Regions from separate parts of the Mesorhizobium sp. M2E.F.Ca.ET.209.01.1.1 genome, predicted to be linked through region 1. Evidence: predicted binding sites of a transcription regulator. Region 1 holds the regulator's gene; the other holds the start of a gene.

What was found. Region 1 encodes PhoB, which activates phosphate uptake and scavenging genes when phosphate is short. Its sites were predicted from a motif close to TGTCATNNANCTGTCAT; they were not measured.
Region 2: ppk2 (polyphosphate kinase 2) is a predicted target of PhoB. The motif match lies at 9,630-9,646, and genes of this name have one in related genera.

Annotation. Positions count from the first base shown of each region.
Region 1 is NZ_SADP02000012.1:19,632-34,952, forward strand. Features, by position in the region: gene EN852_RS21390 (hypothetical protein) at 1-49, opposite strand, end outside; gene EN852_RS21395 (hypothetical protein) at 215-574, opposite strand; gene EN852_RS21400 (PAS-domain containing protein) at 780-4,535, shown strand; gene pstS (phosphate ABC transporter substrate-binding protein PstS) at 5,022-6,080, shown strand; gene pstC (phosphate ABC transporter permease subunit PstC) at 6,145-7,131, shown strand; gene pstA (phosphate ABC transporter permease PstA) at 7,135-7,986, shown strand; gene pstB (phosphate ABC transporter ATP-binding protein PstB) at 7,983-8,786, shown strand; gene phoU (phosphate signaling complex protein PhoU) at 8,807-9,514, shown strand; gene phoB (phosphate regulon transcriptional regulator PhoB) at 9,532-10,221, shown strand; gene EN852_RS40905 (DUF1127 domain-containing protein) at 10,348-10,605, opposite strand; gene EN852_RS21440 (winged helix-turn-helix domain-containing protein) at 10,716-12,383, shown strand; gene EN852_RS21445 (ROK family protein) at 12,494-13,735, opposite strand; gene xylF (D-xylose ABC transporter substrate-binding protein) at 14,005-15,045, shown strand; gene EN852_RS21455 (sugar ABC transporter permease) at 15,192-15,321, shown strand, end outside.
Region 2 is NZ_SADP02000005.1:242,120-257,440, reverse strand. Features, by position in the region: gene EN852_RS12635 (MarR family winged helix-turn-helix transcriptional regulator) at 444-959, opposite strand; gene EN852_RS12630 (DUF6163 family protein) at 1,211-1,633, opposite strand; gene EN852_RS12625 (enoyl-CoA hydratase/isomerase family protein) at 1,630-2,673, opposite strand; gene EN852_RS12620 (isoprenylcysteine carboxylmethyltransferase family protein) at 2,784-3,332, opposite strand; gene EN852_RS12615 (DUF2066 domain-containing protein) at 3,423-4,244, shown strand; gene hemB (porphobilinogen synthase) at 4,510-5,541, shown strand; gene EN852_RS12605 (glutathione S-transferase family protein) at 5,578-6,282, opposite strand; gene phaZ (polyhydroxyalkanoate depolymerase) at 6,392-7,600, shown strand; gene EN852_RS12595 (dihydrofolate reductase family protein) at 7,774-8,418, shown strand; gene ppk2 (polyphosphate kinase 2) at 8,615-9,535, opposite strand; gene EN852_RS12585 (aldo/keto reductase) at 9,796-10,839, shown strand; gene EN852_RS12580 (glycosyl transferase family 90) at 10,850-11,821, opposite strand; gene EN852_RS12575 (GntR family transcriptional regulator) at 11,946-12,611, opposite strand; gene EN852_RS12570 (MFS transporter) at 12,731-13,978, shown strand; gene EN852_RS12565 (DUF423 domain-containing protein) at 14,014-14,388, shown strand; gene EN852_RS40835 (hypothetical protein) at 14,403-14,543, opposite strand; gene EN852_RS40830 (hypothetical protein) at 14,600-14,743, opposite strand; gene EN852_RS12560 (LacI family DNA-binding transcriptional regulator) at 14,920-15,321, shown strand, end outside.

The DNA.
Region 1 (15,321 bases):
AATGGATCAGGTTCCTGGTCAGGCCAGAGACAGTGAAGTGAATCGACATCTTCAGTCTCCTGGGTGCAGCGCGGATCGCATCAGTGCCAGAAAACGTCCACCACCGGTCGAAGGTTTCATCAGCAATCCGTGATCGCGACGGCGGCTCGGTTTCTTACGCCGGCGGTTGTTCGGCGCTGTCCGGCCGGCACTGGGTCCACGGAATGAAGGAACGTTATTCGCAGATGACGCGATAGCGCTTGCCGTCTTCCCCGACATTCCTGCAGGTGAGGGGGCTCTGCTCGCCGGCTGCCGGGTCGGGCAGATCCTGGCCGAAGGACGGCTTCGCCGAAGCGGGTCTGGAATGGCGCCGGACGGTCGGGCTCGCCGGCAGGCTTGCCGGCGCGCTCGGCGGCGGGGGAAACACATTCGACACGATCTGCCGCGAGACGGCCGTTCCGGGCGGCGCCTCGTCCCAGACACGCCTGACATCCATCCGGCTTGGAACGATCACCGTGCCGTCGTCGCTTCGCGTGCAGGCGCCCGCTGCAAGCAGCGCCGGGCACAGGACGAAAGCGGCGATTCGACTGAACATTAGCAACACCTCAGCCGCTTTATAATGTGTCGTTGCCCCAATCGCCAACAGGCGGATTACCGCAACCGGCGCCACGATCCTGGTTCTCTCAACGGCATCGAAAGACAGGCGGTTGCAATCGTTATGGTTAGCGGATCGTTAATGCTTGTCGGGCACATTCCGCCGACGAACCGCGAAGGGGCGTTCGGCTGGGGGTGGCAACAGCATGGCGGACGTGGACAAGACGAGTGGGACGGGCGGCATGCGCAACCCCCTCGGCGCAACGGTTGGGCATGACGACGACACGCCCGTGGGCGAAGGCGGCGAGCAGCATCTTGCCGATCTCGAACGCACGATGGACGCCATGCGTATGGGCGTCGTGCTTCTGGACGCCCGGCTCGATACGCTGATCATCAATAAAGCCTACCGGGAGTTGTCCAAGATCCCCGAGGGGGCGGTGACTGTCGGTGCGCCGTTCAGCCGCCTGATGGATCTCAATCGCCGCAACGGCATCTATGGCGAGATCGAAGAACAGGAGTGGCAGCGCTACCTGGCCAGCCGAATCGCGGAAATTCGTGCCGGTTCCGTCGCGCCGCGCGAGTTCGTCCATGCCGACGGCCGCACGATGATATTCTCGGTGACGGCGTTGTCCGGCGGCAAGCGCCTGTTGACCTACTATGACGTCACCGAGGTCAAGCGCCGAGACGCCGAGATCGAAAGAGCCAATGCCAGGACGGCCGAGACGTTCAGCAATCTCAGCCTGATGGTAAATTCGATGCCGATCGGCGTCATCGTTGTCGATGCCGAAATGCGGGTCGAGGTGATCAACCGGGCCTTCTACGACTTCTGGAAGGTCGATCCGCTGCGCGCTCCGGCCGGCATCTCTTTTCGCGACCTCATGGAAGCCACTCGTGCCGCCGATCCGTTCGGCGGCGAGGAGCGGAACTGGCAAAGCCATGTGGCCGAGCGGGAAGCCGAAATCCGGGCCGGCGCCGCAGGCTCCAGACAGTTGCCGCGCAGCGACGGCCGCACGCTGATCGCCTCGCTGGCGCCGCTTCCAGGCGGCAAGCGGCTGATCTCCTATGTCGACATCACCGACATGAAGCAGCGCGAGACCGAGGCCGAGGACGCGCGCAGGAACCTCGCCACCGTTCTGGAATCGCTGCCGGCCGGCGTCATCATCTACGACCGCGACGACCGCTTCGTCTTCGCCAACCGCAAGCTGCAGGACACGCTGCCGGCGCTGAAGCCGGCCTGGCAGCCGGGCTGCACGTTTCGCGAAGCATTGGTTCTCGGTCATTCGGTCGGCTATTTCCGCTCGAGCGGCGACACCCAGATCGACAGTCTGTACGGCGTCGACACCGAGCGCTGGCTTGACGCCATGCTCAAGCGGTACCGTTTGCCAAATTCCGCCTACGAGCGCCTCAACGCCGACGGGCGCTGGTACCAGGTCTATGACATGCGCACCGATGACGGGACGTTCATCGGCGTGCGCGTCGATATCACCGACATCAAAGTCCGCGAGAAGGCGCTGCGCGACTCCATGCGCCAGATCGACCTCTACCGGCACGTGATGGACGAGCTGCCGGTGGCGGCCTTCATCAAGGCCGACGATCTCAGCATGGAATTCGTCAACAAGGCCTGGTGCGCGCTGACCGGACTCGCCAAGGACGAGGTGCTCGGCAAGACGGATCGTGAGCTTTTCGCGTCGGAAGAAGCCGACGGCTTCAGCAATGACGATACCGAAGTCGTGGCGACCGGCGCGGGACGCGAGATCGAGGAGGCTGTCACCCATCGTGACGGCACGGTGCGGCAGCTGATGACGCGCAAGAGCCGGCTGGTGGCGACCGACGGCTCGGTGCATCTGGTTGGCTCCAGTACCGACATCACCGAGGTCAAGGCGCGCGAGCAGGCGCTTCGGCAAAGCATGAGCGAGAACGAGGTGTTCCGCAGCCTCATCGACAATGTGCCGGTGTCGATCTACGCCAAACGCTCGGACCTCAGGCAATTCTACGTCAACCAGGGCTGGTGCGATCTCACCGGCTTCAGCAGGGAAGAGGCGATCGGCAGGACCGACGTCGAGATATTCGGAGCGGATGGCGAAGCCTTCGTCGCCGGCGACCTTGCCGTGCTGCGCACCGGAGAGACGCAGGAGATCGAAGAGACGGTGACGCTGCCCGACGGCAGCGTGCGCCATCAGTTCGCGCGCAAGGGCGCGATGATCGCCTCGGACGGCTCGCTCTATCTCATCGGCTCCACCACCGACATCACCGAGCTCAAGCAGCGCGAGGCTGAGCTCAGCGAAGCGCGGCAACGTGCCGTGCTCGCCGACCGGGCCAAGTCGGAATTCCTCGCCAATATGAGCCACGAGATCCGCACGCCGATGAACGGGGTCCTTGGAATGGCGGAACTGCTGGCAAAGTCGGACCTCGATCCGAAGCAGAAGACGTTCACCGACATCATCGTCAAATCCGGCAACGCGCTGCTCACCATCATCAACGACATCCTCGATTTCTCCAAGATCGACGCCGGCCAGCTGGTGCTCGACCCGGCGCCCTTCAACCTCGCCGAGGCGATCGAGGATGTGGCGACGCTGGTCTCGACGCGCGCCAAGGAGAAGGACCTCGAGCTCATCGTCCGCGTCCAGCCGGGGCTCGACGGCGAGTTTGTCGGCGATGTCGGCCGCATCCGGCAGATCGTCACCAACCTGCTCGGCAATGCCGTGAAATTCACCGATGAGGGCCACGTCCTGGTCGACGTGACGGGCGAGCGGGTTCCGGCGGGAACGAAGCTCACCATTTCCGTGACAGATACCGGCATCGGCATTCCCGAGGACAAGCTGAAGCTGGTGTTCGAAAAATTCAGCCAGGTCGACACCTCCTCGACCAGGCGGCATGAAGGCACCGGCCTCGGCCTCGCCATCACCTCGCGGCTGGTGGAGATGATGGGCGGCGAGATCGGCGTCGACAGCGCGGAGGGCAAGGGTTCGACCTTCTGGTTCACCGTCACGCTGCCCAGGGCCGAGCAGGGCGCGCAGCGCATCACGCCGGTCGACGTCACCGGCGCGCGCGTGCTCATCGTCGACGACAATGGCGTCAACCGCTCGATCCTGAGCGAGCAGATGGCATCGTGGACGTTCGATGCCTGCGCGGCCGAAAGCGGCGCCGAAGGGTTGAAGGTGCTGATTGCCGCCGCGGCCTATGGCGTGCCGGTCGATTGCATCGTGCTCGACTACCAGATGCCTGGCATGACCGGCGCCGAGATGGCGCGCATCGTGCGCAACACGGCGGGTCTGGCGCACACGCCCATCATCATGCTGACCTCGGTCGACCAATCGCTCGCCAATACGGCCTATCGCGACCTCGGCATCGATGCGCAGTTGATCAAGCCGGCGCGCTCCTCCGTCCTCCTGGAAACGCTGGTCGCGACCATCCAGCGCCATCGTCACAGCAGCGCCGTGGTGCAACCCGCCGTTGGCGGCGGCCCGCCGCAAGCGGCGCCGGCGCAGACGGCGGCGTCGGACCGCGCCATGCTGCAGCCACCGCCCGTGCGTGCGCGCCCACGCCCGACCGAAGCCGAGCGCGAACTCGACATCCTCGTCGCCGAGGACAATGAGGTGAACCAGATGGTGTTCACCCAGATCCTGGGCGAGACCGGATACCGCTTCGAGATCGTCGGCAACGGCCGCAAGGCGCTCGACGGTTTCGGCAAGCTCAATCCGCGCATGATCCTGATGGACGTGTCGATGCCGGAAATGAACGGGCTGGAGGCGACAGGCGCCATTCGCAAGCTCGAGCAGGACACGGGCACGCATGTGCCGATCGTGGGCGTCACGGCGCATGCGCTGAAGGGCGATCGCGAACGCTGCCTCGAGGCCGGCATGGACGATTACCTGCCGAAGCCGATCAGCCCGCGGGCGCTGCTGGAGAAGCTCGAGCGCTGGCTGGGTTCGGACATCGAGACCCGGCGCAACGCGGGTTAGAGCGAATTTGGCCGGCAGGCGGGCGCAAGGCGTTGACGCATGCGTATGGTGCGATCGCGCCATACCAAAGCAAGCCAAGCTTGGACAATGTGTCATTGATTCCGCTCCTCGGTTACGGGCGGGAGCAGCGACCGCCAACAAGAAACAGCGTCGACTCTACCCCAACGGACCTGTTTTCGGCGATGGCCAGGCCATGATCCGCTCTGGCATTCAGGCAACGCGCTCTCGTCCGGATTTTATTTCCCGGCGGCCACCATATGGCCGCCGGGATAATTTTTGATTCAAAAGTCAGACAAGTTGCTGATTCCCGCGGCAAACTTCGGCCGGTCCTTCGGGGCCTCCGCCGACCTCTCCAGACATCCTCGTCCAGACGTTACCGGGCTGACACGAAACTGTCATGCGACTGTAATAATCGAGGGCTATTGCGCTCACCGGGCGCCGATAGAACGGGTGCCGAAGACCATCTTCCGAACAGGAGCAGGCCACATGAGACATTTCATCCGCTCGGCGGCCGTTGCGATTGCAATGGCTGCGGCATCTACCTTTAGCATCGTCGCCGCGATGGCTGCCGACATTTCCGGCGCCGGCGCCACCTTCCCCTATCCGATCTATGCGAAGTGGGCCGACGCCTACAAGAAGGAGACCGGCATCGGTCTCAACTACCAGTCGATCGGTTCCGGCGGCGGCATCAAGCAGATCAAGGCCAAGACCGTGACTTTCGGCGCTTCCGACGCGCCGCTGAAGGGCGACGAACTCGACGGCACCGGCCTCGCACAGTTCCCGATGGTGATGGGCGGCATCGTTCCGGTCGTCAACCTCGAAGGCGTCAAGCCCGGGGAACTGGTTCTCGACGGCCCGACGCTGGCCGATATCTTCCTCGGCAAGATCACGAGCTGGGATGACCCGGCGATCAAGAAGCTCAACCCTGACGTCAAGCTGCCTTCGCAGGCGATCGCCGTGGTTCACCGTTCAGACGGTTCGGGCACCACCTTCAACTTCACCTACTATCTCGGCGACGTCAGCGCCGACTGGAAGTCGAAGGTCGGCGTCGACAAGGCTGTGGAATGGCCTGTCGGCATCGGCGCCAAGGGCAATGAGGGCGTAGCCAACAACGTTTCCCAGACCGGCGGCGCGATCGGCTATGTCGAATATGCCTATGCCAAGCAGAACAAGCTCACCTATACCGACCTGATCAACAAGGACGGCAAGAAGGTCGAGCCGACCGCTGCGGCGTTCTCGGCTGCGGCGGCCAGTGCCGACTGGAGCTCGCAGCCGGGCTACGGCGTGATCCTGGCCAACCAGGCCGGCGCCGAAACCTGGCCGATGACGTCGGCCACCTGGATCCTCGTCTACAAGAAGCCCGACGACGCGGCGGCTACGACCGAAGCGCTCAAGTTCTTCGCCTGGTCCTACGCCAAGGGCGACGACATGGCCGCCGAGCTGGACTATGTTCCGATGCCCGACGCGGTGGTGAAGAGCGTCGAGGAAATGTGGGGCAAGGACATCGTCGACGCGAACGGCAAGCCGCTCTATTCCGGCATGTAATTCTGACGAACAAGGGAGGGCGCTTCCGGCGCCCTCCTGTCTCTTTCGAAATGCGAGGGGCTAGATGAGTGCCGCTTCCGAAGCCGTGACCGCGTCCTCCATGCGCACCAGAGAAGCGACGGTGCGCCGCTTCGCCCTCACCGATACGATCTTCCGCTCCGCCACGCGTCTTTCCGCCATCCTCGTGCTGGTTATTCTCGGCGGCGTCGCCATCTCGTTGTTTGCCGGCTCATGGCAGGCGCTGTCGAAGTTTGGTTTTTCTTTCCTGACGACCGAGGCCTGGAACCCGGTCACTGAGAATTTCGGCGCCCTGGCGCCCATCTATGGCACGCTCGTCACGTCGGCCATCGCCATTCTTATCGCCGTGCCGATCGGCATCGGCATCGCCGTCTTCCTGACCGAGTTGTGCCCGCGCCCGCTGAGGCGCCCGATCGGCATCGCGGTCGAATTGCTCGCCGGCATTCCCTCGATCATCTATGGCATCTGGGGCCTGTTCGTCTTCGCGCCGTTCCTGCAGACGACGATCCAGCCCTTCATCATCTGGGTCTTCAAAGGCATCCCCGGCCTCAACAGCCTGTTTGCCGGCCCGCCCTACGGCATCGGCCTGCTGACCTCCTCGCTGATTCTCGCCATCATGGTGCTGCCCTTCATCACCTCGATCACCAAGGACGTGTTCGACACGGTGCCCGCCGTGCTGAAGGAATCGGCCTACGGCATCGGCTGCACGACCTGGGAAGTGACGCGGCGCGTGGTCATCCCGTATACACGTGTCGGCATCATGGGCGGCGTGATGCTCGGCCTCGGCCGCGCGCTCGGCGAGACCATGGCCGTCACCTTCGTCATCGGCAATGCGCACCGCATCAGCGCCTCGCTGTTCGCGCCCGGCACCACGATCTCGGCAACCATCGCCAACGAATTCACCGAGGCCGACGGCGAGCTCTACACCTCCTCGCTGGTGGCGCTCGGCCTGATCCTGTTCATCATCACCTTCGTCATCCTTGCCATCGCACGCTACATGCTGCTGCGTATCGATCGCCGTGCGGGAGCCTGATCCATGTCGACAGCCCTGTCTCTCCACCGGAGCCGCAAGCGCAAGAACGGCGTGATGATGGCGCTTTGCGTCGTCGCCGCCGGCATTGGCCTCGCCTGGCTGGCGCTGATCCTCGGCGCGCTGATCTACAAGGGCCTGTCCGGCGTCTCGCTGGCGGTGTTCACGCAAATGACGCCGCCTCCCGGCGATGCCGGCGGTCTGCTCAATGCCATCTACGGCAGCATCGTCATGACCATCATCGGCATCGTCGTCGGCACGCCGATCGGCGTGCTGGCCGGCACCTACATGGCCGAGTACGGGCGCTTTTCACGCCTTACGACAATCGTGCGTTTCATCAACGACATCCTGTTGTCGGCCCCTTCGATCATCGTCGGCCTGTTCGTCTATGAGCTGCTGGTGCGGCCGATGGGTCATTTCTCAGCGATCGCCGGCGCCGTCGCGCTGTCGATCCTGGTGATCCCCGTGGTGGTTCGCACCACCGAGGACATGCTGAACCTCGTGCCCAATGCGCTGCGCGAGGCGGGCACGGCAATCGGCGCGCCGCGCTGGGTGGTTATCCGTTCGGTCGCCTACCGCGCCGCGATGTCGGGCATCGTCACCGGCATCCTGCTGGCGATCGCCCGCATCTCCGGCGAGACGGCGCCGCTTCTCTTCACCGCGCTCAACAACCAGTTCTGGTCGAGCAATCTCAATGCTCCGATGGCCAGCCTGCCGGTGACCATCTTCCAGTTCGCTCTCAGCCCCTACGAGGAATGGCAGCAACTGGCCTGGACGGGCGCTCTCATAATCACCCTGACGGTTCTCGGGCTGAGCATCTTCGCCCGCAGCCTGACCGGACGCAGAGAGGACAGATGAAACCGATGTTGTCCACCGACCTGAACGTAGCCGACACGACCGTCGAGAAGGCCAAGATCGAGGTCAAAGGCCTCAACTTCTACTATGGCCAGTCCAAGGCGCTGAAGGACATCAACCTGTCCCTGCCGGAGCGCAGCGTGACCGCATTCATCGGGCCGTCGGGCTGCGGAAAGTCGACGCTGCTGCGCGTCCTTAACCGCATCTACGAGCTCTATCCGAAGCAGACCGCCGAGGGCCAGGTGCTGCTCGACGGCAAGAACATCCTCGACCGCTCGCAGGACCTCAACCTGCTGCGCACCAAGATCGGCATGGTGTTCCAGAAGCCGACGCCGTTCCCGATGTCGATCTACGAAAACATCGCCTTCGGCGTCAGGCTCTATGAGAAGATCAGCAAGGCCGAGATGGACAACCGCGTCGAGTCGGCGCTGAAGCGCGCCGCGCTGTGGAACGAGGTCAAGGACAAGCTCAACGCCAGCGGCCAGAGCCTGTCGGGCGGCCAGCAGCAGCGCCTGTGCATCGCCCGCACCGTCGCGGTGAAGCCGGAGGTCATCCTGCTCGACGAACCGGCCTCGGCGCTCGATCCGCTGTCGACGGCCAAGATCGAGGAGCTGATCGACGAATTGCAGGCCGACTACACGATCGTCATCGTCACCCACAACATGCAGCAGGCGGCGCGCGTGTCGCGGCAGACGGCGTTCATGTATCTCGGCGAGCTGGTGGAGTTCGACCGGACCGAGAAGATCTTCACCTCGCCGCGTGAGAAGCGCACGCAGGACTACATCACCGGCCGCTTCGGCTGAGTTCATACGAGGACATCATCATGGCCGAACATACCGTTGCCTCGTTCGACGAGGATCTGAGGCAGATCAGCCGGCTGATCAACGACATGGGCGACCTGGCCGGTTCGATGGTTGGCGCCGCGACCAGGGCTCTGCTGGAGACCGACAATGCGCTGGCGCAGCGCGTCGTCTCCGACGACACCATCATGGACGCGCGCCAGCGCGAGCTCGACGACCGCGCGATCACGCTGATCGCCAAGCGGCAGCCGATGGCGGACGATCTTCGCCACGTGGTCGGCTCGATCCGCATGGCGGGCGATCTCGAACGCATCGGCGATCTTGCCAAGAACATCGCCAAGCGCGTCGGCTCGGTCGGCATCAGCGCCGCGCCGCGCGACCTCACACATTCGATCGATTCCATGGCGCAGCTGGTGCTGATCCAGGTCCAGGCGGTAGTCCAGGAATACACGGTGGGCGATGCTTCGGCGCTGGCCAAGCTGCGCAACGACGACGAGCGCATCGACGTCAAATACACCTCCGTGTTCCGCGAACTCCTGACCTACATGATGGAAGATCCGCGCAACATCACCGCTTGCACGCATCTTCTGTTCTGCGCCAAGAATCTCGAGCGCATCGGCGACCATGTGACCAACATCGCCGAGAACGCCTATTATGTGCTGACCGGCATGCAATTGCCCGCCAACCGTCCCAAGCAGGACGAGACGGCAATGTCGGCGCCGGCGGCCTGACGGAAAAGGTTACCCCGATGATCGCGCCACGCATCATGGTGGTGGAGGACGAGGAGCCGCTGGGGGTGCTGCTCCGCTACAACCTCGAATCCGAGGGTTACCAGGTTGAAGTGGTGACCCGCGGCGACGAGGCCGAAATCCGCCTGCAGGAAAACGTTCCCGACCTGCTCGTGCTCGACTGGATGGTGCCGGCGGTTTCCGGCATCGAGCTTTGCCGGCGCCTGAGGATGCGGCCCGAGACCGAGCGGCTGCCGATCATCATGCTGACCGCGCGCGGCGAGGAAAGCGATCGGGTTCGAGGTTTGTCCACCGGCGCCGACGACTATCTGGTCAAGCCGTTCTCGACGCCGGAATTCATGGCGCGCGTCAAGGCGCTGCTGCGCCGCGCCAAGCCGGAGGTGCTGTCCAGCGTGCTCAAGGTCGGCGACATCGTGCTCGACCGCGAATCGCACCGCGTCTACCGCAAGAAGAGCGAGATCAGGCTCGGCCCGACCGAGTTCCGGCTGCTCGAATTCATGATGCGGCATCCCGGCCGCGTGTTCTCGCGCAGCCAGCTGCTCGACAATGTCTGGGGCGAGACGATCTATATCGACGAGCGCACGGTGGACGTTCATGTCGGACGCCTGCGCAAGGCCGTCAACAACGGCCGCATGCCCGATGTCATCCGCACCATTCGTGGCGCGGGGTATGCGATCAGGGAAGACTAGGCTAGAGCCCCGCCATCCCGATGGATCGAAATCATGTTCGAGGGGCAGAACTCAATAGCAGGCGGTTGCCGATGCCGCAGTAGTGGCGATGCGGGGGGATGTGCATGAGGCCCGGCTCGCCTGGCCTCAAGCCTTCCTCCGGCTTTCCCGCAGGCGCTTCACCGTGGCATCGACGATCGGGCCGATGTCACTGCGATCGATACCCACATCCTCGAGATAGTGGTCGTTGAGCCTAGTCAGTTCCTCGATCGCGGCGATCCGGAATACTTCATCCTGGCACCAGCCCACCAGTTTGCCGAGAACGCGCCCGACACCAGAAGAGGACCAGCGACGCCAGGCATGCGGCCTTGCGTATGGCGGCAGGGACTTCACACTAGTTGTCACGTCGAACCTCCCGGAAATGTTTATGCAGTCTCTGCCTTCTCCGGCGGAAAGACCTGAAATGCTCCTGAAAGAGTTCGGAAAAGTTTCCGAAGTCGAGTAGATTTCGGCCCATGGTGACGATCCACCGAATGGGACCGTTCCGTCTCGATACCGAGACGGGAATCGTGTTTCGAAATGCCGAGCCCCTCGCATTGGGACAGCGAGCGGTTGCACTCCTGCGCGTGCTGGTGGAGCGAGCGGGCGCACCCGTCTCCAAGGCTGCGCTGATGGATGCCGGATGGTCCGGTCTCGCCGTTGAAGAAAGCAATCTAACTGCCCAGATCGCGGCACTCCGCCGGGTGTTCGGGGAAGAACCCGGCGGCGAGCGCTGGATCGAGACGCTCCCGCGCCGCGGCTACCGATTCGTCGGACCGATGATCGCGATAAGGAACCCGCCCCAAGAGGAAGGAACGGAGGTGAAGCCGGCGCTCCCCGAAGCGCCCTCCCTCGCCGTTCTGCCCTTCGTCAACATGAGCGGCGACCCCGAGCAGGAATACTTCAGCGACGGCATCACCGAGGACATCATCACCGACCTGTCGAAGGTCTCTACGCTCAACGTTCTGTCGCGCCACACCACGTTCACGTTCAAGGGCAAGGCTGTCGAGATAGGGCAGTTGGCGCAGCGGCTGAAGATTCGATACGTCGTCGAAGGCAGCGTGCGCAAGGCTGGCGGGCGGGTGCGGATCACGGCGCAGCTGATCGACGCAAGCAAGGACAGCCAGGTCTGGGGCGAGCGCTATGACCGCGAACTGAAAGACATCTTTGCGCTGCAAGACGAAATCGCGCAGGCCATCGTGGCGGCGCTGAAGATCAGGCTGCTGCCGGCCGAAAAGACGGCGATCGAGAGCCGCTCAACGCAAGACCCGAAGGCCTATCAGCTCTATCTCCTGGGTCGGCACTACCTCACGCAGCAGGGAGCGAGAAGCTTGGAGATCGCCGTTCGCTTCTGCCGGCAGGCGTTGGAGATCGATCCTGATTACGCCCGCGCCTGGGCTGTGGTCGCCCTCTGCCAAGCGTTCCTGCATTTCGGGGGATCGGAGGAGTCAGGCTTATCAGCCGCCGAAAAGGCGCTCGCGCTGGATGCGACATTGGCCGAGGCTCATGCCGCCAGGGCGCGGGCACTGGCCGCGCTGGGACGCAACGATGAGGCGCTGGCGGCCCATGAGGAATCGCTACGCCTTGAACCGGACTCGTTTGAGGTGCGAGTTAACTTTGGCCTGACCTGCCTTTACCTCGGCCGCTACGAAGACGCCATCGAGCATTGCGAGCGCGCCGCTCAGCTTCTTGAAGCAGACCATTGGGCTCTCCTCATTGCGGCTGATTGCTATCGATTGTTGGGACGACATGACGAACTGGGTGCTGCTTCACGCCGGGCTTTGGAGCGCGCCGAAAGGGAGATCGCGCTGCATCCCGACAACGCGCGTGCCTTATCGTTGGGAGCGATCGCGTTGGCCCATCTGGGAGAGAAAGAGCGCGCCGAGGAATGGGCCGCGCGAGCGTTGACGATCGAGCCGGACGATATGAGGGACTACCACAATATTGCATGCGCCTTTGCCCAAATGGGCGAGCCAGATCGGGCTCTCGATTTGTTGGAGACTTGCCTTCCCAAAGCGCACCTCCTCGCATGGATCAAGCGAGAGCCCGAGTTGATGCCCCTCCACGGCCATCCGCGATATCAAGCCCTGATTGCGCGCGAAGAAGCGCGGTTGGCTGCGATTGCGATCGGGGAATCGAGCTAAGCAGGTGGACATTGGTCGCTTGTCCGATATCTATCTAAGATATCGATGTCAGCATTTGGCGCAGAGCGGCAGCGTTCCCAATCGGGTCGTCTAGATGATTGGTTTCACCGTCAGGCGACGATCTTCCCCGCACCGCTTCTCGCCTGCATGCCCGGCGCGAAGATCTCCTGGTCGACGAAGGTCAGCGCGCGCATGGCGCAGCCTTCTCGGATCAGCGGCAGCTCGTTCGGCTCGGCGTCGAAGGAGATCGAGTTCGAGTGCTGGCCGCCGGCGGTCTGGGCGATCGCCTCTCTCAGCGCCGGCTCGATCAGGTCGAAGGCGGCCGCGCTGACGCCGACCATGGCGACCGGCGCCGGATCGATAAGGGCGAAGAGACTGCCCAGGCCGAAGCCCAGCGCTTCGCCGGCCCGGCGATAGGCCTCGCGCTCGGGGCCGTGCTTTTCGCGCGCCTTGGCGGCAAGGGCGCGCATGTCGGCGTCGCCGATGTCGATCGGCGCAGCGTCCTCGCTCATCCCCATGGCGCTGCGCCAGATGGCGTAATTGCCGGCATAGGCCTCGACGCAGCCGCGGCGGCCGCAGCGGCAAAGCGCGCCGCCCGGACGATGGATCATGTGGCCGAACTCGCCGCCGGAAGAATGCGTGCCGGTGAACAATTCGCCCTTCAGCACAAGGCCCATGCCGATGCCGTGCGAGAGCAGGATGGCGATGAAATTGTCGCGATAGCGCTCGGGATCGCGCCATCGCAGCGCCACCGCCATCATGTTGCAGTCGTTCTCCATGGTGGCAGGGATGTCGAATTCCCTCTCGAGGATGTCAGCGAACGGAATGTCGGTCAGCGGCGTGATCGGCGACCACAGCATGGCGCGCGAGTGGGAATCGGTGATGCCCTGAATGCCCATGGCGATGCGGGCGACACTGCTCACGTCGAGATCAGGATCCTGCAGCCGGCGCTGGACAATCGCCAGGCACTCGCCGATCAGCTCGTCGCGCGGCATGACGAGCGTGTCCAGCCGCCGCTGTTCCTCGGCGATCACCTGGCCGGCATAGTCGATGACGGCGACCGACAGGAAGTTCAGCGACAGCACCACGGTCAGCACCGCGGCGGCTTCGGGGTTCAGCGCCAGGCCGATCTGCGGCCGGCCGCGTTTCAATGCCGTCGGCTCGCTGGCCTTGCTTTCGGTGAGAATGCCCTCCTGGATCAGATCGGCGGAGATCGCCGAAATGGTCGAGTGGCTGAGGCCGGTGGTGGCGGCAATTTCCGTCCGCGACGGCTGGCCGGCGCGGCGCACGGCCGAAATCACCATGGCGCGGTTGCGCCGACGCAAATCGTCGTGGCGGATTCCGACCGACATCGTCTCGCACGTCCTCCCCGGTCATCGCGGCCTTGTGATGATGCCATGGCCTGTCGCTGACACGCCAGGGATAGTGGCAGAAGCCAAAGCCGATGTCATTATTTATTGCGGACCCCGAAAAAAATGCCTGGACCCATCAAATGCCATCAGAATCTCGGTTGACAGCATCATTTCGCTGCATCAGTATTTTTTTGAGGCTCGAAAAAAAGCCTCTATGCCGGCCTTCGGGCCAGTCTGGGTCGCGCCATACAGGGCGCAGGGAGGATATGATGAAAAAATTCGCAGCCGCCATTCTGGCGGGTGTTGCCATGTCGCTGACGCTGGCTTCGGTCGCCGAGGCGAAGGGCAAGGTGATTGGCGTCTCGTGGTCGAATTTCCAGGAAGAGCGCTGGAAGACCGACGAAGCGGCGATGAAGGCCGCCATCGAGGCCGCCGGCGACAAGTATATTTCGGCCGACGCGCAGTCCAATCCGGGCAAGCAGCTGACCGACGTCGAAAGCCTGATCTCGCAGGGCGCCAATTCGCTGATCATCCTGGCGCAGGATGCCTCGGCGATCGGTCCGGCCGTGCAGAAGGCGCTCGATGAAGGCATCCCGGTCGTCGGCTACGACCGCCTGATCGAGAACAAGGACGTTTTCTACCTGACTTTCGACAACAAGGAAGTCGGCCGCATGCAGGCCCGTGAGGTGTTCAAGGCCAAGCCCGAAGGCAACTACGTCTTCATCAAGGGCTCGGGTTCCGATCCGAACGCCGACTTCCTGTTCTCGGGCTCCATGGAAGTGCTGAAGGAGGCGATCGACAGCGGCAAGATCAAGAATGTCGGCGAGGCCTATACCGACGGCTGGCTGCCCGCCAACGCGCAGAAGAACATGGAGCAGTTCCTGACCGCCAACGACAACAAGGTCGACGCGGTTGTGGCGGCCAATGACGGCACCGCCGGTGGCGTCGTCGCGGCGCTGACGGCGCAAGGCCTGGCTGGCACCGTTCCGGTCTCGGGCCAGGACGGCGACCACGCGGCTCTCAACCGCATCGCGCTCGGCACGCAGACCGTGTCGGTGTGGAAGGATGCGCGCGAGCTCGGCAAGAACGCCGCCGAGATCGCCTCGCAGCTCGCCGACGGCAAGAAGATGGCCGACATCGCCGGCGCCAAGGACTTCACGACACCTGGCGGCAACACCGTCAAGTCGCTGTTCCTGACCCCGATCGCAATCACCAAGGACAATCTCAACGTCGTCATCGACGCCGGCTGGATCAAGAAGGACGAAGTCTGCGCTGGCGTTGCCGCCGGCAGCGTCAAGGTCTGCAACTAAGCTTTGCCGACACTAGACCAAAACCTTGCGCCGCGGCCCGAAGGCCGCGGCGTTTTCTCAAAGATTTACCGTTCCGCCGCGAGCGGATAGGCTTCCAGGCTGAGGTCCGGCATCCGCGTCAGACGGCAGGCCGGCGGGAGAAAATCATGACCGACACGACGTCTACCCAACCGGCAGACACCGCGCGTGCCTCGGAGCTGGGCGCCGTTGCCCGGTTCCTGAAGGCTACCGAGCTGGACACCCGCATGCTCGGCATGATCGGCGCGCTGCTCCTGA
Region 2 (15,321 bases), on a different contig from region 1:
CTTGCCGGGCGGCTTTGTCCGCACTCTAGGGTCGGCAAACTTAACAATTCGCCAACCATGACCCCGCTTCACCGGCCGCCAGAAATGCGCTGCCGCCACGCAGGTTCCAAGGAGCGCGGGGCTTAGGCCCGCAGCTTCACCCACCTTCCGCATTGCCCGCGATTATGGCGGCAACGTGGCCTTGGCCCGCGATTTGCTTGCGGCGGCGAGATGAAAGAAATGGGGGCGATGCTTTTTTGCATCGCAGCGACGCCAGCGCGCCCTTGCGAAGTCTGCGCCCCTCCCCGTCAGGCACAGAGCTTCAACTCGCGCGGAGCTACGGTCAAATTCCCGTGGCTGGCGCCTTCCGAAAAAAGACAAAGAAAGGGACCGGCGCACCGGCCCCATATTCTTCCCCCGGCCGCGCTTCTTCGGCGCGGCTTCCCTGACCTAATTCGTAGCGCTTACATCCGATACGCGATCGTATCGTTCCAGAAGCGGTCGAGGCGCTGCAGCGCGCGGTTCATCTGCTTGAACTCGTCGGTATTGATGCCGCCGACCGCTTCGATCGAGCCGACATGGCGCTCGTAGAGGCCGGCGACGACGTCGGCCACCTCGTTGCCCTTCGGCGTCAGCGAGACGCGGACCGAACGGCGGTCGATGCGCGAGCGCTGGTGGTTGATGAAGCCGAGGTCGACCAGCTTCTTCAGATTGTAGGAGACGTTCGAGCCGAGATAGTAGCCGCGCGAGCGCAGCTCGCCGGCGGTCAGCTCCGAATTGCCGATGTTGAAGAGCAGCAGCGCCTGGATGGCGTTGATGTCGGAACGGCCGTTCCGGTCGAACTCGTCCTTGATCACGTCAAGCAGACGGCGGTGCAGACGCTCCACCAGCTGCAGCGATTCCATGTACAGCGAGCGGATAGCCTCGCGGCGATCGTCGGATACGTTTGCGGTCTTCGCCGCCGGACGCGAATTGATCATTGTCTTTGCCTCTCGTTTGTCGCCTTGGTGATTTTTTGTTTTTCACCTTGATCGCGACACTATCGAATACTCATAAAATTCGACTTAAACGCCAGGGCTAACAAGAGCTTACCGGTAAGAGGTTTCGGAAGACGCTTAACGATCGGTCACCCGAGCAAGAACAATTAACCTAAAGATTTAGCCAATGGATTTTGGGCGGAACGAGGCCGCAAAATCGGCCCTGGACTGATAGGGCACGATGCCGCGTCGGCCTATTGCCGGAGCTGGCGCTTCTGCAGCCAGATGGTGACGCGAAAGACGATGTAGAGCAAGGCCACGCAGGCATGCGAGATCACGATCAGCATCCGGTGGCCGAAGAGGTTCGGGAAGCCGGCATACATCACGGTCTCGGTCACCGCACAGATGAACCAAATCACCGGCCCCCAGGATGCCAGCATCCAAAGGCCTGCCGCGGCGAAGGGGAAAAAGACGGCAAGCGTGGCCGCCGCCACCTGCCAGTGCACCGGCATCAGGTCGAAGCGCCACAGCTCGCCCGGATAAATGCCGATCAGGCGGATCCAGTAGAGGATGCCGAACAAGAGGCAGTAGCCGGCGATCACACGCTGAAACCAGGCGAAGATGACCTCGGTGGTCGAGGGCTGCAGCACCACGCGCCTGGAGGTGACCTCGCTCACAGCACGAGCTCCTGGTCTCCGAGTGGCGCGAAATAGGCGTCGATATCGGCGGCGCTGACCTCATCCAGGCTCGCCGGCCGCCAGGCGGGCGTCGAGCCCTTGTCGATGATGGCGGCGCGGATGCCTTCGTAGAAATCATGGCCGGCCAGCATGCGGTTCAGGATGCGAAACTCCATCTTCATGCATTCGTCCATCGACAGCGTCGATCCAGCGCTGATCTGGCGCCAGGCGACGTTGAGGCTGGTCGGCGAGCGGGTCTTCAGCGTCGCCAGGGTCTTTGCGGCAAAAGCATCCTCGGGCCCTGCCCGATCCAGACTATCGATGATGCCGGCGAGCGAGCTCTGCGAGAAATGGCGCGCGATCGTCTCCAGGTCCTGCCGCTCCGTCTCGCGTTTTGCAGGCACGAAGAAATCGCGCAGTTCGGCATTGGCATCGCCGCTCGTCGCCAGCTCGTCGAGCAGCCCGGCCTGGTCCTCGGCCTTGATGGTGTGGGTGGCAAGCCCCGACCACAGCGCGTCGCCATAGCGAATGCGATTGCCCGTCAGCCCGAGATACATGCCGAACGAGCCGCCGAGATCCGGCAGCAGATGGCTGCCGCCGACATCGGGGAAGAAGCCGATGCCGACCTCGGGCATGGCGAACTGCGCGTTCTCGGTCAGCACGCGATGCGAGCCATGAAAGGAGATGCCGACGCCGCCGCCCATGACGATGCCGTCGATCAGCGCGACATAGGGTTTCTTGAAGCGCGCGATGCGGGCGTTCAACCGGTACTCGTCGGCGAAGAAGTCGACAGGCGGCCTGCCGGCGCGGCCGGCCTCATAAATATGCAGGATATCGCCGCCGGCGGAAAACGCCCTGCCCTCGGCCTTGACCACGACGACACTGACGCCCTGATCCTGTTCCCAGGCGTCGAGCGCCTTCCCGAGCGCCTTGACCATGTTGTGCGTGACTGCGTTGAGCGCCTTCGGCCGGGTCAATGTGACCACGCCCGCCCTGCCCAGCCGCTCGAAGCGGATCTCGTCGCCTCCGCCAAAATCCATCGTCAGAGAATCCTCCCCCGCGCCTGCGGGAGGTGAAGTGCTAAGCGGCGACCGGGCCAACGTCAATTGTCGAGTACCAGGGACAGGCCGCGCCGCTGCGGCGGGGCAGACTACCAGACGAACGGGATAAGCGCGTTCGTGCGGCGCGCATAATCGGGGAACTCGTCGGGGAATTGCCGCGCCAGAAGCCGATCCTCGGCACCGACCCTCCAGATGAAAATCGCCCCGAGCAGGATCAACAGAAAGACGAAGGGGCCGCCGACCACGATCGCAGAGCCGATACAGGCGAGCAGGCCGCCGGTGTACATGGGATTACGCAGGCAACTGTATGGACCGGACCTTACCAGCTCATGCTCCTGCTTGGCCGAAACGGTTTGACTCCAGTTGCGGCCGAGAGCCTGCCGCGCGCAGACCAGCAGCGCCATGCCCGCGACGGTGATCGCGGCGCCGATGCCGCCCAGAACCGTGCTGACGGGCGCGAAGTTGACGAAGTCGAAAATCGGCAGTCGCGGCAGCAGGAAGGCGGCGATGATGGCGAACATCAAGCCGAAGCTCTGCAAAAGATGCGGTTCGGTGTCCCGCTTCACGCCAATTGCCTGAACGGTCAGGAAGATGATCAGCATGAGCCAGGCGGCATAGATGAACCAGATGAAGGCCATGCCTCGCTCCTTCGTTTAGCCGGCAATCCGCCTTGGCCACCGCGAGCGCCCGGTGCTAGAAAATGGGCATCTTGAACCGGACGGCAAGCCATGCCCGGATTTTCTCGCCTCGCGGCCATGGTGATCGGCATGATCGCCATCTGTTTCGTCTGTCGCCCCGTGATCGCCGCGACGCCCGCCGAGCTTTACCAGGCGCAAACGATCGTCACCGGCACCGGAGACGTGAACCGGCAGATCGGCTTCAAGGATTGTCTCGACAAGGTGCTGGTCAAGGTCTCCGGCGATCAGCGGCTGACGCAGAAGACGGAGATGCTGGCGCTGCGCGAGAAGGCTGCCGATTTCGTCCAGTCCTTCCGCTACCACGACCGGCTCGAGGGCATCCCGATCCATGACGAGCAAGGCACGCATGACCGGCCGCACGATCTGACCTGCCTCTACAAGCCGGCCGTCGTCGACAGGCTGCTTGCGCAGCTTGGCAGCAGGCCCTGGCCCGGCGAGCGGCCGCCGATCGCCGTCTTCATGACCGCCGAGCAGGGCGCGCGGCAATTCGTGCTGACGCAAGAGGATCAGCGCGGCAACGCGATGCGCGAATCCTTCGCCAATGCGGCCGGTCCGCTGCTGATGCGCGTCACCTTTCCAAAGGCCGAGCAGCTTGGTGGCCTCGATGAGAAGGCGCTTTCGGAGGCGGACATCGCAAGGCTCGACAGATTGGCGAAGAAAGCAGGAGCGGCTCGGGCGCTCGCCGGCAGCATCGTGTGGAGCGACAAGGAACTCGGCTGGATCGCCGACTGGCGGCTTGCCGATCGCGGCAAGACCTTTCGCTGGCAGGTGCGCGGCGTCAGCTTCGACGAGGCGTTTCGAGTGGCGATGAGGGGCGCGGCGCAGATTTTGTCAGGGCACGGGCAGCCGTGACGGCGTTTCCTCGCCCCACGAAAGTGGGGAGAGGTGGCTCGGCGAAGCCGAGACGGAGAGGGGAACGCCGGCTCCGTCGGCAAAGGCCCTCGTATTGGAAGACCTTCCGCCCTACGAAGGCCCCCTCTCCGTCCGCTTCGCGGACACCTCTCCCCGCCTTTGGCGGGTTGCGAGGAACTCGCGGCTCTGCCGCTGGCACTATCGTGTCGCATTGGTCAGCGGCTAAGACGCGTGGTAAAAGCCGGCGCAAAAGAGAGTTTCGGCCATGAACAAATTCACCCCCGCAAAGCCTGCCGGCGCGCGCAGCGTCGACGAGATCACCGGCAGCCGGCGGCTCAGGCGCATGCGCAAGGCCGACTGGTCGCGCCGCCTGGTGCAGGAGAACCAGCTTTCGGTCAACGACCTGATCTGGCCGATCTTCGTCATCGACGGCAAGAACATACGCGAGCCGATCACCGCCATGCCGGACGTCTATCGCCTCTCAATCGACCTCGCGGTCAAGGAAGCGGAGCGCGCGGCCAAGCTCGGCATTCCGGCGATCGCCACCTTCCCCAATGTCGAGCTTGCGCTGCGCGACCAGACGGGATCGCACATCCTCGACCCCGACAATATCATCAACCGCGCGACCCGCGCCATCAAGGATGCGGTGCCGGACATCGGCATCATCACTGACGCCGCGCTCGACCCCTTCACCAGCCACGGCCATGACGGCATCCTGCGCGACGGCATCATCGTCAATGACGAAACGGTGGAGCAGGTCGCAGCCGCGGCCGTCATCCAGGCAGCCGCCGGCGCCGACATCATCGCGCCGTCCGACATGATGGACGGCCGCATCGGCGCCATCCGCGACGCGCTCGACGCCAACGGTTTCCAGGACGTGGCGATCATGTCCTATGCGACGAAATTCGCTTCGGCCTTCTACGGCCCCTATCGCGAGGCGGTCGGCACCGCCGGCCTGCTCAAGGGCGACAAGAAGACCTATTACATCGACCACGCCAATTCCGACGAGGCGGTGCGCGAGGCCGAGCAGGACCTCGCCGAAGGTGCCGACATGCTGATGGTGAAACCCGGCCTGCCCTATCTCGACATCATCCGCCGGCTGAAGGACGAGCTGCAGATGCCGACCTTCGCCTACCAGGTGTCGGGCGAATATTCGATGATCAAGGCGGCCGCCGCCAATGGCTGGATCGACGGCGAGAAGGCGATGCTGGAATCGCTGCTTTCGCTGAAGCGCGCCGGCTGCGACGGCATGCTGACCTATTTCGCGCCGACCGTGGCGGAGATGCTGAAGGGGTAAGCCGCGGAACCGGCAAGCAGCGGCGCTGACCTGCCGTCAGAATTCAACCTCTAGCTCGACGATCTCCTCTGGCTCGGCGAGTGCTCCTTGCGTCCATTCCCGCATCAGCGGCCAGGCGAAAACCGTCTCGCAGAACGCGGCGAGCGGCGCTTCGAGGTCAACCGCGTAAGTGCGGAAGCGGGTGCTGACCGGAGCATACATGGCGTCGGCCATGGTGGGCCATGCTCCGAACAGCCACGGTCCACCATAGGTCGCCAGGCATTCCGACCAGATCGCCTTGATCCGCTCCACATCGGGCCGCGCGCCGGAAAAGATCTTGAAGCTCTTGTGCCTCGCCTTGAGGTTCATCGGCAGTGCCGAGCGCAGATTGTGGAAGCCCGAATGCATTTCGCCCGACACCGCGCGGCAATGGGCGCGCGCCACGCGCTCGGCCGGCAGCAGGCCGGCGCGCGGCATCGTCTCAGCAAGGTATTCGGCGATGGCCAGCGTATCCCATACGGTGACGCCGTCATGCGTCAGCCGCGGCACCAACACCGATGGCGACAGGAGCAGCAATTCCTGCCGCTGCTCCGGATCATCGATGTCGACGCGCTTCTCCTCGAACTCCAAACCGGCCATGCGGCACAGCAGCCAGCCGCGCAGAGACCAGGACGAGTAGTTCTTCGACGAGATCGTCAACGTCGCCTTCGTCGCGCTTTCCGGCTTCGCCGCAACCACCTTCGTCTTCCCCGCCTTGGCCATGTCGTGGAACCTCCAAGCCTTTCGCCGGCAACAATCCTCTCGCAATGCAAAATAAATTGCACTAGCTTTTTTTGCGCTGCACGATGGGCTGTCAGCGGAACGAGGCGCAATGCTTTACCAGGCCTACCAGCTCCAGGACGACCTCATAGCTCCGGCGCGCATGCTTGCCGAACTAATGGGCTCGGCGACGGGCGGGATGGCGCTCGGCGACGCCGCCAAACGGCGCATCGCGGCTGGGCTGGAGATGATCGCCCGTTTCAGGCTCACCCATACGCGCCCGGATTTCGGCATCGGGACTGTCAGGGTCGGTAACCGCGAGGTGCCGGTCGCCGTCGAAACGGTGCTCGCCCTGCCCTTCGGCAAGCTGCTGCGTTTTGCCAAAGACATCGACGCCCGCCAGCCGAAGGTCATGGTGGTCGCGCCCCTGTCGGGACATTTCTCGACGCTGCTGCGCGGCACGGTGGAGACGCTGCTCGCCGACCACGAGGTCTATGTCACCGACTGGGCCAATGCCCGCGACGTGCCGCTTTCGGCCGGCGGCTTCGGCGTGGACGACTATGTCGACTACCTCATCCGTTTCCTGGAGGCGATCGGCCCGGGGGCGCATATCCTGGCGGTCTGCCAGCCCTGCGTCCAGGCGCTCGCCGCCGTCGCCATCATGTCCGAGGACAGGCATCCGGCGACGCCGCGCTCGATGACGCTGATGGCGGGGCCGATCGACCCGCGCGAAAGCCCGACCGAGGTCAACGAATTCGCCGTCAGCAAGTCGCTGGCCTGGTTCCAGAGCTACGTCATCTCGCATGTGCCTTTCCGCCACCCGGGCGGCGGGCGGCGGGTGTATCCGGGCTTCCTGCAGCTCACCGCCTTCGTGGCCATGAACAGCGACCGCCACGTCACGGCTCATCGCAAGCTCCAGGAGCATCTGGCGGCCGGCGAGACCGCCGAAGCCGAGAAGATCAAGACTTTCTACGACGAGTATTTCGCGGTGCTCGACCTCACCGAGGAATTCTATCTCGAGACCATCGACCGGGTATTCCAGAAGGCGGAGCTTGCCACCGGCACGTTCACCTTCCGCGGCAGCAAGGTTGATCCCGGCGCGATCCGCAACACGGCGCTGCTTACCGTCGAGGGCGGACGCGACGACATATGCGCGCTGGGCCAGACCTCGGCGGCGCATGATCTGTGCCGCTCGCTGCGCCCACATCTGAAGCGGCATCACCTGCAGGCCAATGTCGGCCATTACGGCGTCTTCAACGGCAAGCGCTGGGAACGTGAAATCTATCCTGTGATGCGCAACCTCATCCTGGCGATGGAATAGCGAGACGCGCGCGGACGAACGAACCGGCGCCGTGGCGCCCAGTTCGTCTGAGTCAAATCCATAAACCTGGATTGTGCGCCAAGCGCGATACTGCTACCCATCCGCTTGCAATTCGCAATCAGTCAAGCTATCAGTTGACCGCTTGCAAATTACAACTGGATCAGGAGGCAATGATGTCCAGGCTGCGCGTCAACGCTTTCACCTTGTCGCTCGACGGCTACGGCACCGGTCCGGATCAGAGCCTCGACAACCCACTCGGCGTAGGCGGCGAAGATCTACACAAATGGATGATCAAGACCCGCTCGTTCCACCAGATGATCGGCAAGGAAGGCGGGACGACGGATACGGATGACGAGTTTGCCGTGCGCAGCTTCGAGAATGTCGGCGCCTGGATCCTCGGCCGCAACATGTTCGCGCCGAGCCGCGGCGCATGGCCGGACGACAACTGGAAGGGCTGGTGGGGTCCCAACCCGCCCTATCACGTGCCGACCTTTATTTTGACGCATCACAAGCGCGCGCCGATTGAGATGGAAGGCGGCACGACATTCTATTTCGTCACCGACGGCATCCATTCGGCGCTCGAACAGGCGAAGGCGGCTGCCGGCGGCAAGGATGTGCGCGTCGGCGGCGGCGTCTCGACCGTCCGGCAGTATCTGCAGGAGAAGCTCATCGACGAGATGCATCTGGTTGTCTCGCCGCTCTTGCTCGGATCGGGCGAGCATCTGTTCGCGGGCCTAGATATGCTGAAGCTGGGATACCGCTGCACCGGGCAGGTGGCGACGGCCGACGCGACGCATGTGATGATCGGGCGGGCGTAGCGAGCGTAATCTCCCCCCTCGTGGGGGAGATGGCCGGCAGGCCAGAGGGGGGCGCTGTCCCGCCAGCGCTTCAATCAATAGCCAGTCCGCTTGGGCGTTTTCGTAAGCTATCTGCCGATAGGCTGAGATCCTTCGCGCCCCCCTCTGCCCTGCCGGGCATCTCCCCCACAAGGGGGGAGATCGCAGCTTCACCGCCTCAATACTTCTGCGGCACGTAGAGCTCGCGCGGCAGCACCTGGCGCTCGTAGTCCGGGTTGAAGACACGCTCCGGCAGCGTGATCTCCTCGTGCGGCACCTCTTCATACGGCATCTGCTGCAACAGATGGTCGATGCAGTTCAGCCGCGCGCGCTTCTTGTCGTTGCCTTCGACGATGAACCAGGGCGCCTCCTTGATGTTGGTGCGGGCAAAAGTCTCTTCCTTGGCCTTGGTGTATTGCTCCCAGCGCACCCGCGACTGCAGGTCCATCGGCGACAGCTTCCACTGCTTCATCGGATCGTGGATGCGCATCAGGAACCGCATCTGCTGTTCCTCGTCGGTGATGGAGAACCAGTATTTCACCAGCGTGATGCCGGAGCGGACCAGCATGCGCTCGAATTCCGGCACGTCGTGGAAGAACTGCTCGACCTGATTCTGGTCGGCGAAACCCATGACACGCTCGACGCCGGAGCGGTTGTACCAGGAGCGGTCGAACAGCACGATCTCGCCGCCCGCGGGCAGATGCGGCACGTAGCGCTGGAAATACCATTGCGACTTCTCGCGCTCGGTCGGCGCCGGCAACGCCACCACGCGGGCGATGCGGGGGTTGAGGCGCTGCGTGATGCGCTTGATGACGCCGCCCTTGCCGGCGGAGTCGCGGCCCTCGAAGATCACCACCAGCTTCTTCTTGTGGTAGGCGACCCAGGACTGCAGCTTGATCAGCTCGGACTGGAGCCTCAGCAGCTCGCGAAAGTAGGTCATCCGCTCGATGGAAGGCGGATGCGACTTGTTGTAGATCTTGGCGATCTCGAGCGAGAGCGCCGGTTCGGAAATCTCCAGCTCGTAGTCCTCGTCGAGCGTGTCCTCGAGCTCGGCTTCCAGCCAGTCCTTCGCCCCGGAATTCGGTTTGAGTTCGTTCATCGCGCAGCTCCTGCCTGCCAGCCACCTTGCCTCGGATGCGTTCCGGTGGCACCGCAAACGCAACTCCGTAAGCCGACTGAGATACAGAGGCGCAATGACGGTTTTATTGCAAGCGCTGCTCAACGATGCTGGACTAGCCGATATGTGATCGACGCGTATCGATAGCGGGGCGACAGGCCGTCCGATTTGTCCTACAAATCCCCTCGCCTTTTGCCGGCGCCCCCGCGCGGCCTCTTCAAACAAAATTGCGAGGATCAGACATGGAATACCGCACCCTTGGCCGTTCCGGCCTGAAGGTTTCGACATTGACCCTCGGCACCATGACCTTCGGGGGCACCGGTCCATTCGCCGCCGTCGGCAACTCCGATCTTTCGGAAGCCAGGCGCATCATCGATACCTGCATCGATGCCGGCATCAACCTCATCGACACCGCCAATGTCTATTCGAACGGCCTGTCGGAGGAGATCATCGGCGAGGCGCTTGGCGGCAAGCGCAAGAACGATGTGCTGATCGCGTCCAAGGCGCGCATGCGCATCGGCAGCGGCCCCAACGACGAGGGCCTGTCGCGGCACCATCTGATCCGCGAGTGCGAAAAGAGCCTGAAGCGGCTCAAGACCGATGTCATCGACGTCTATTTTGTCCATCAGTGGGACGGGCTCACGCCGGTCGAGGAGACGATCGCGGCGCTCGACACTTTGGTCAACCAGGGCAAGATCCGCTATATCGGCTGCTCCAACTGGTCGGGCTGGCAGGTGATGAAGGCTCTTGCCGTCAGCGACAGCCGACATCAGGCCCGTTTCGTCACCCAGCAGATCCATTACACGCTGGAAGCGCGCGAGGCCGAGTATGAATTGCTGCCGATCTCGGTCGACCAGGGCGTCGGCGTGCTGGTCTGGAGTCCGCTGGCGGGCGGCCTGCTCTCCGGCAAATATCATCGCGACAGCCCGACCGCGCGCCAGCTCGGCGGCTGGAAGGAACCGCCGATCCGCGACGGGGACCGCCTGTGGCGCATCGTCGACGTGCTCAACGAGATCGGCAAGGCGCGTGGCATCTCAGGGGCGCAGGCGGCGCTGGCCTGGCTGCTCGGTCGTCCGGCCGTAAGCTCCCTGGTGATCGGCGCCCGCAACGAGACGCAGCTCAAGGACAATCTGGCCGCGGCAAGCCTTTCGCTCACGGAAGACGAGCGGCAGCGCCTTGATGCGGTCAGCCGGCCGCCGGTGCTTTACCCCTACTGGCACCAGCAGTTCACGGCCAGGGACCGTTTCGGGCCGGCCGACAAGGTGCTCGACCGCTCCCACGCTTAGGGCTTCGCGCTCAGCCGGCGATAAAGCGCCAGACTTCCGCGTCTGGCTTGATCTGCCCGCTCAGCACGAAATACTTGTAGAGGACGAGCAGCGAGATCGCCTGCTCGTCCTGCTCATTGTCGAATTTGCGGCAATAGGCATTGGCCGCGGCGGTTATCCGTTCCGCCTCGGCCGGGTGTTTCTCGAAATAAGCCACCTTGTCGACAAGGTCGGAGAAATCCTGCTCGAGCGGCACGTAATGGACATTGGGCTCGACCTTGGCTTCCGCAAACCAGGTTTCGTAGGTCGGTTTCGGCATCAGGCAGAGCGAATTGGAGCTCATGATCCATTTCAGGTTCGTCGCCACGTCATTGCCTTCGAGCGAGACGATGTAGCGATAGCGCCGCTGCTGCTCGATATTCAGGAACGGCTTGCGGTATCCGTCCGGCGCATCGGCCCTGTGGGATCCCGCATCGCAGATCGGCAGGTCGGCGGCCTTTTCCACGAAGCGGGTGCGGATCGGATTGTTGAGATGACCGCGCCACACCACCATCGGGCGCTTGGCCGCGAAGGGTAGACTGTCGGGCGGCATGTAGAAGTGGCGGAACTTGTTCAGCTTCATCAGCACGCCATTGGCGTTGTCGTCGCCGATGGGCCGGTCCTTGACGATCCTCGGAATCTCCGGGACGCCAACGACATCGCCGAATTCGAAATCGATCAGAAGGCCGGGATCGAAGTAGCGGGCGAATTCCTTGAGGTCGTAATAATACATGCTGGAAGCGGTCGGCAGCTTGCCGACAGGCACGGCGTCCGGACTGGGCGAGAACGGCTGTTCCAGCTTGTTGTAGTAGTTCAGCCGCTCGCGAACCGCCTTGCCTGAAAGCCTGGCCTGATCGAGCCGGCCCTCCAGGCGATCGCGAAACAGCGATTGCGGTGCGCGGTCGCGCGCGAAATTGCGCGCGTAGTAGAACAGCTTCGAGGCGGTCCGAGAGAGTGTGGCCATGCGTCCGAGAATTCAGCGAGGTGGTCAGTGGTAGTCGGCCTTCATCCCCCCTGACCTCCTACAGCATTCTCCCGGCCATGTTGCAAGCCCGCGAGTACTGCTGACGGTGCATGTATGTTCAGCCTCAAGCCGCGACCACCGCAAATCCGCGTGCGCGCAAACCGCGCCGGTCGTTGTGCAAGGAGGTGACCAGCCGGTCGCGGCTGCCGGCGATGTGAGCGGAAAGCAGCAGCGCCGCTTCCTCGGCATCGCCGCTCCTGACAGCTGCGAGGATGGCGTGATGTTCGGCCCAGGCGCGGCCGAGCGCCGCTTCATCGCGCACTTCCAGCCAGCGTGCTCGAGAAAGCCTCGTCATCGCATCGCGTACGGCCCTCAATAGGAACTCGTTGCCGGAAAGCCTTGCCAGTTCGATGTGGAAATCCATGCCGACGCGATGCCACTCTTCGCGCGGCGTCTCCGCATCGCAGGAATCAAGCATAGCGGCGATCACGTCGATACCGCTGCGGTCTTCAAGCGCCGCCGTCAGGCGGACCGCCGCGACTTCGACCGCCTCGCGGTAGACAGCGATCTGGCCAAGTTCTGCGAGGTTGATCGGCGCCACCGTCCAGCCGCGGCCGTCGCGGCTGATCAGCCCTTCCGTCTCCAGGCGCAGCAGCGCTGCGCGCACCGGCGTGCGCGAGGCGCCGAAACGGCTCTCGATCCAGCGCTCGGTCAGCCTTTCGCCCGGGCCGATCTCCAGGCCAAGGATCATTTCGCGAAGCTGCCTTTCGACATTTTGCATCTGCGACATTTGTCGTCCCGCTTTTTCAAGGCCGCATTGACAGCGGCAAGCTTGAGGTTCATGACGGATACCGGCATGGTATACCAAAATGGTATCCACGCCAATCCGGATCACCCGGCAGGCATGACATGAGCGAGAAACCTTCCGAACAGGGCGGCTACAACATCCATTGGCGGCGCAACCTTGCCGTCTGTTTCGCCGGCTCGTTCAGCACGCTGATCGCCATGACGCTGCTTCTTCCGTTCCTGCCGCTTTACGTCGAGCAGCTCGGCGCCGAGGGCCACGCGGCAATCGTGCAGTGGTCGGGCATCGCCTACGGCGCCACCTTCTTCGCGGCGGCGCTGGTCGCGCCCTTGTGGGGGCGGCTGGGCGACCGTTACGGCCGCAAGCTGATGCTGGTGCGCGCGTCTTTCGGCATGGCGATCTGCATGTCGCTGACCGGCATGGTGCAGAGCGTGTGGCAACTGGTGCTGCTTCGGCTGCTGATCGGCTTTGCTGGCGGTTATTCGTCGGGTTCCACGATCCTGGTGGCGATGCAGACGCCGAAGGAGCGTTCGGGCTGGGCGCTGGGCGTGCTGGCGGCGGGCATCACCGCCGGCTCGCTGGTCGGACCGTTGCTAGGCGGCCTGCTGCCGCCGCTGATCGGCATCCGCGCGACCTTCCTGCTTTCGGGCGCCGTCATCTTCCTGGCGTTCCTGGCGACGACTTTCCTGATCAAGGAGAACCCGCCGGCGCTCAGGCCGGTCTCGGCGGCGAAACCGAAAAGCGGCTGGTCGCAGATTCCCGACAAGCGGCCTATCGTCGCCATGCTGGCCACCGGCATGTTGCTCGCCTTCGCCACCATGTCGATCGAACCGATCATCACCGTCTATGTGCAGCAACTCGTCGAGGACCAGAGCAAGGTGACCATGGTCGCCGGCGTCGTCATGTCGGCGGCCGCGCTCGGCACCATCCTGTCGTCGTCCTGGTTGGGCAAGCTCGCCGACCGCGTCGGCCACTGGAACGTCGTGGTCGGCGCCCTTGCCGTCTCGGCCTTGCTGCTCATTCCGCAAGCCTTCGTCACCAATGGCTCGCAGTTGATCGGGCTGCGCTTCCTGATGGGCCTGGCGCTGGGCGGTCTCTTGCCCTGCATCACCAGCGTCATCCGCCACAACATCCCGGACGGCGTCGGCGGCAATGTGCTTGGCCTGGCGATCTCGGCGCAATATGTCGGCCAGGTCGCGGGGCCGCTGTCAGGCGGCTTTGTCGGCGGGCATTTCGGAATGCGGTCGGTGTTTCTGGGCACAGCGGTGCTGATGGCGTTGGGTGCTGCCTACAACTGGATTGTCCAGTCGCGCCGGGGGCGGCATATGCTGCTGGAGGCCGGCGAGTCCTGATCGGCCTTCCGACCAACCGCCATGGAGCATCCAGGATGGGCCTCACCGGGCAAGCATCAGACAGCGGGAGCCGCGTCCTCGTGCTGGCAGCAGGCCTAGTTGGCGCGGCGGGCGTGGCGCTTTCGGCCGCTGCCGCGCATCGCGGCGGCGCCTTTACAGGCACTGCCGCCAATTTCCTGCTGATGCATGCGGCAGTGTTCCTGGCCATCGGCCTAGCCGGCGGCAACCGTTGCCTCAGGATCGCCGGCCTTGCGCTGCTTGCCGGCCTGCTGCTGTTCTGCGGCGATCTGCTCGCCCGCGACTTTCTCGGTTCGCGGCTGTTCCCGATGTCAGCCCCGATCGGCGGCACCCTTTTGATCGCCGGCTGGGTGGCTATCGCCGTGTCGGCGCTGCGGCGATCGCGGCCATAGATTATTTCCGGCGACTACTTTCCGTTGGCACGCCGCTTGCGCTTGCGCGCGGGCGGCTCTCCGGCGCGGCGCCGTTCGGGCTGCTCGGCTCCGGGCGTGATGCCCCAGTAGTTGCGATAGATGTCCTGAAACAGGTGGCCGATCGGATGCATCATCGTCTCTCCTTCATTTTGAATCGATCCAATCCATGGATGCGAAAAATGGCTGCGGCTCAGCCGCGCTTGCGCTCCAGAAGGAAGCGCGGTTCCCGGCGCCAGGGACCCATTCTGCCACGCCGCTTCTCGCTGGCGGCGGCCGAGGCAATGGCCCAATCGTTACGGTAGATGTCCTCGAACAAATAGCTCATCGGATGCATGGCACCCTCCTACTGAAAGCCGCTTCATCACGAGAATGAAACTTGGATCGATTCAAATCATAGGCCTCCATCGTATGTCGTCAAGCGAAAATTTGAATCGATCCAACAAAAATGTTAGATGACCGGTGGCAATTCAGCGGTCATGGTCGTCCCGTGACCGGATTCGGAGGAACGACATGGCTTCACTCCTCGAAGGCCAGGCAAGGCCGATCAGGCTGGCGGACATTGCCAGAGCCGCCGGCGTCTCGCATGGCACGGCCTCCAATGTTTTCAGCCGTCCCGAGATCGTGCGCGCCGAAGTACGCGAGCGGGTCAAGGCGGTGGCGGAGCAGATGGGCTATGCCGGCCCGGATCCGAAAGGCCGGCTGCTGCGCGCCGGCAAGGTCAACGCCATCGGCGTCGCCACCACCGAGCCCCTCTCCTACTTCTTCGATGATCCGTTCGCGCGCGTCATGATGGCCGGCATTTCCGAAGCCTGCGACGCCACCGGCGCGGGCATCGCGCTGGTGTCGGCCGCCAACCAGGAGAAGCTCGCCTGGAATATCCAGAGCGCGCTTGTCGACGGCTTCATCCTGTTC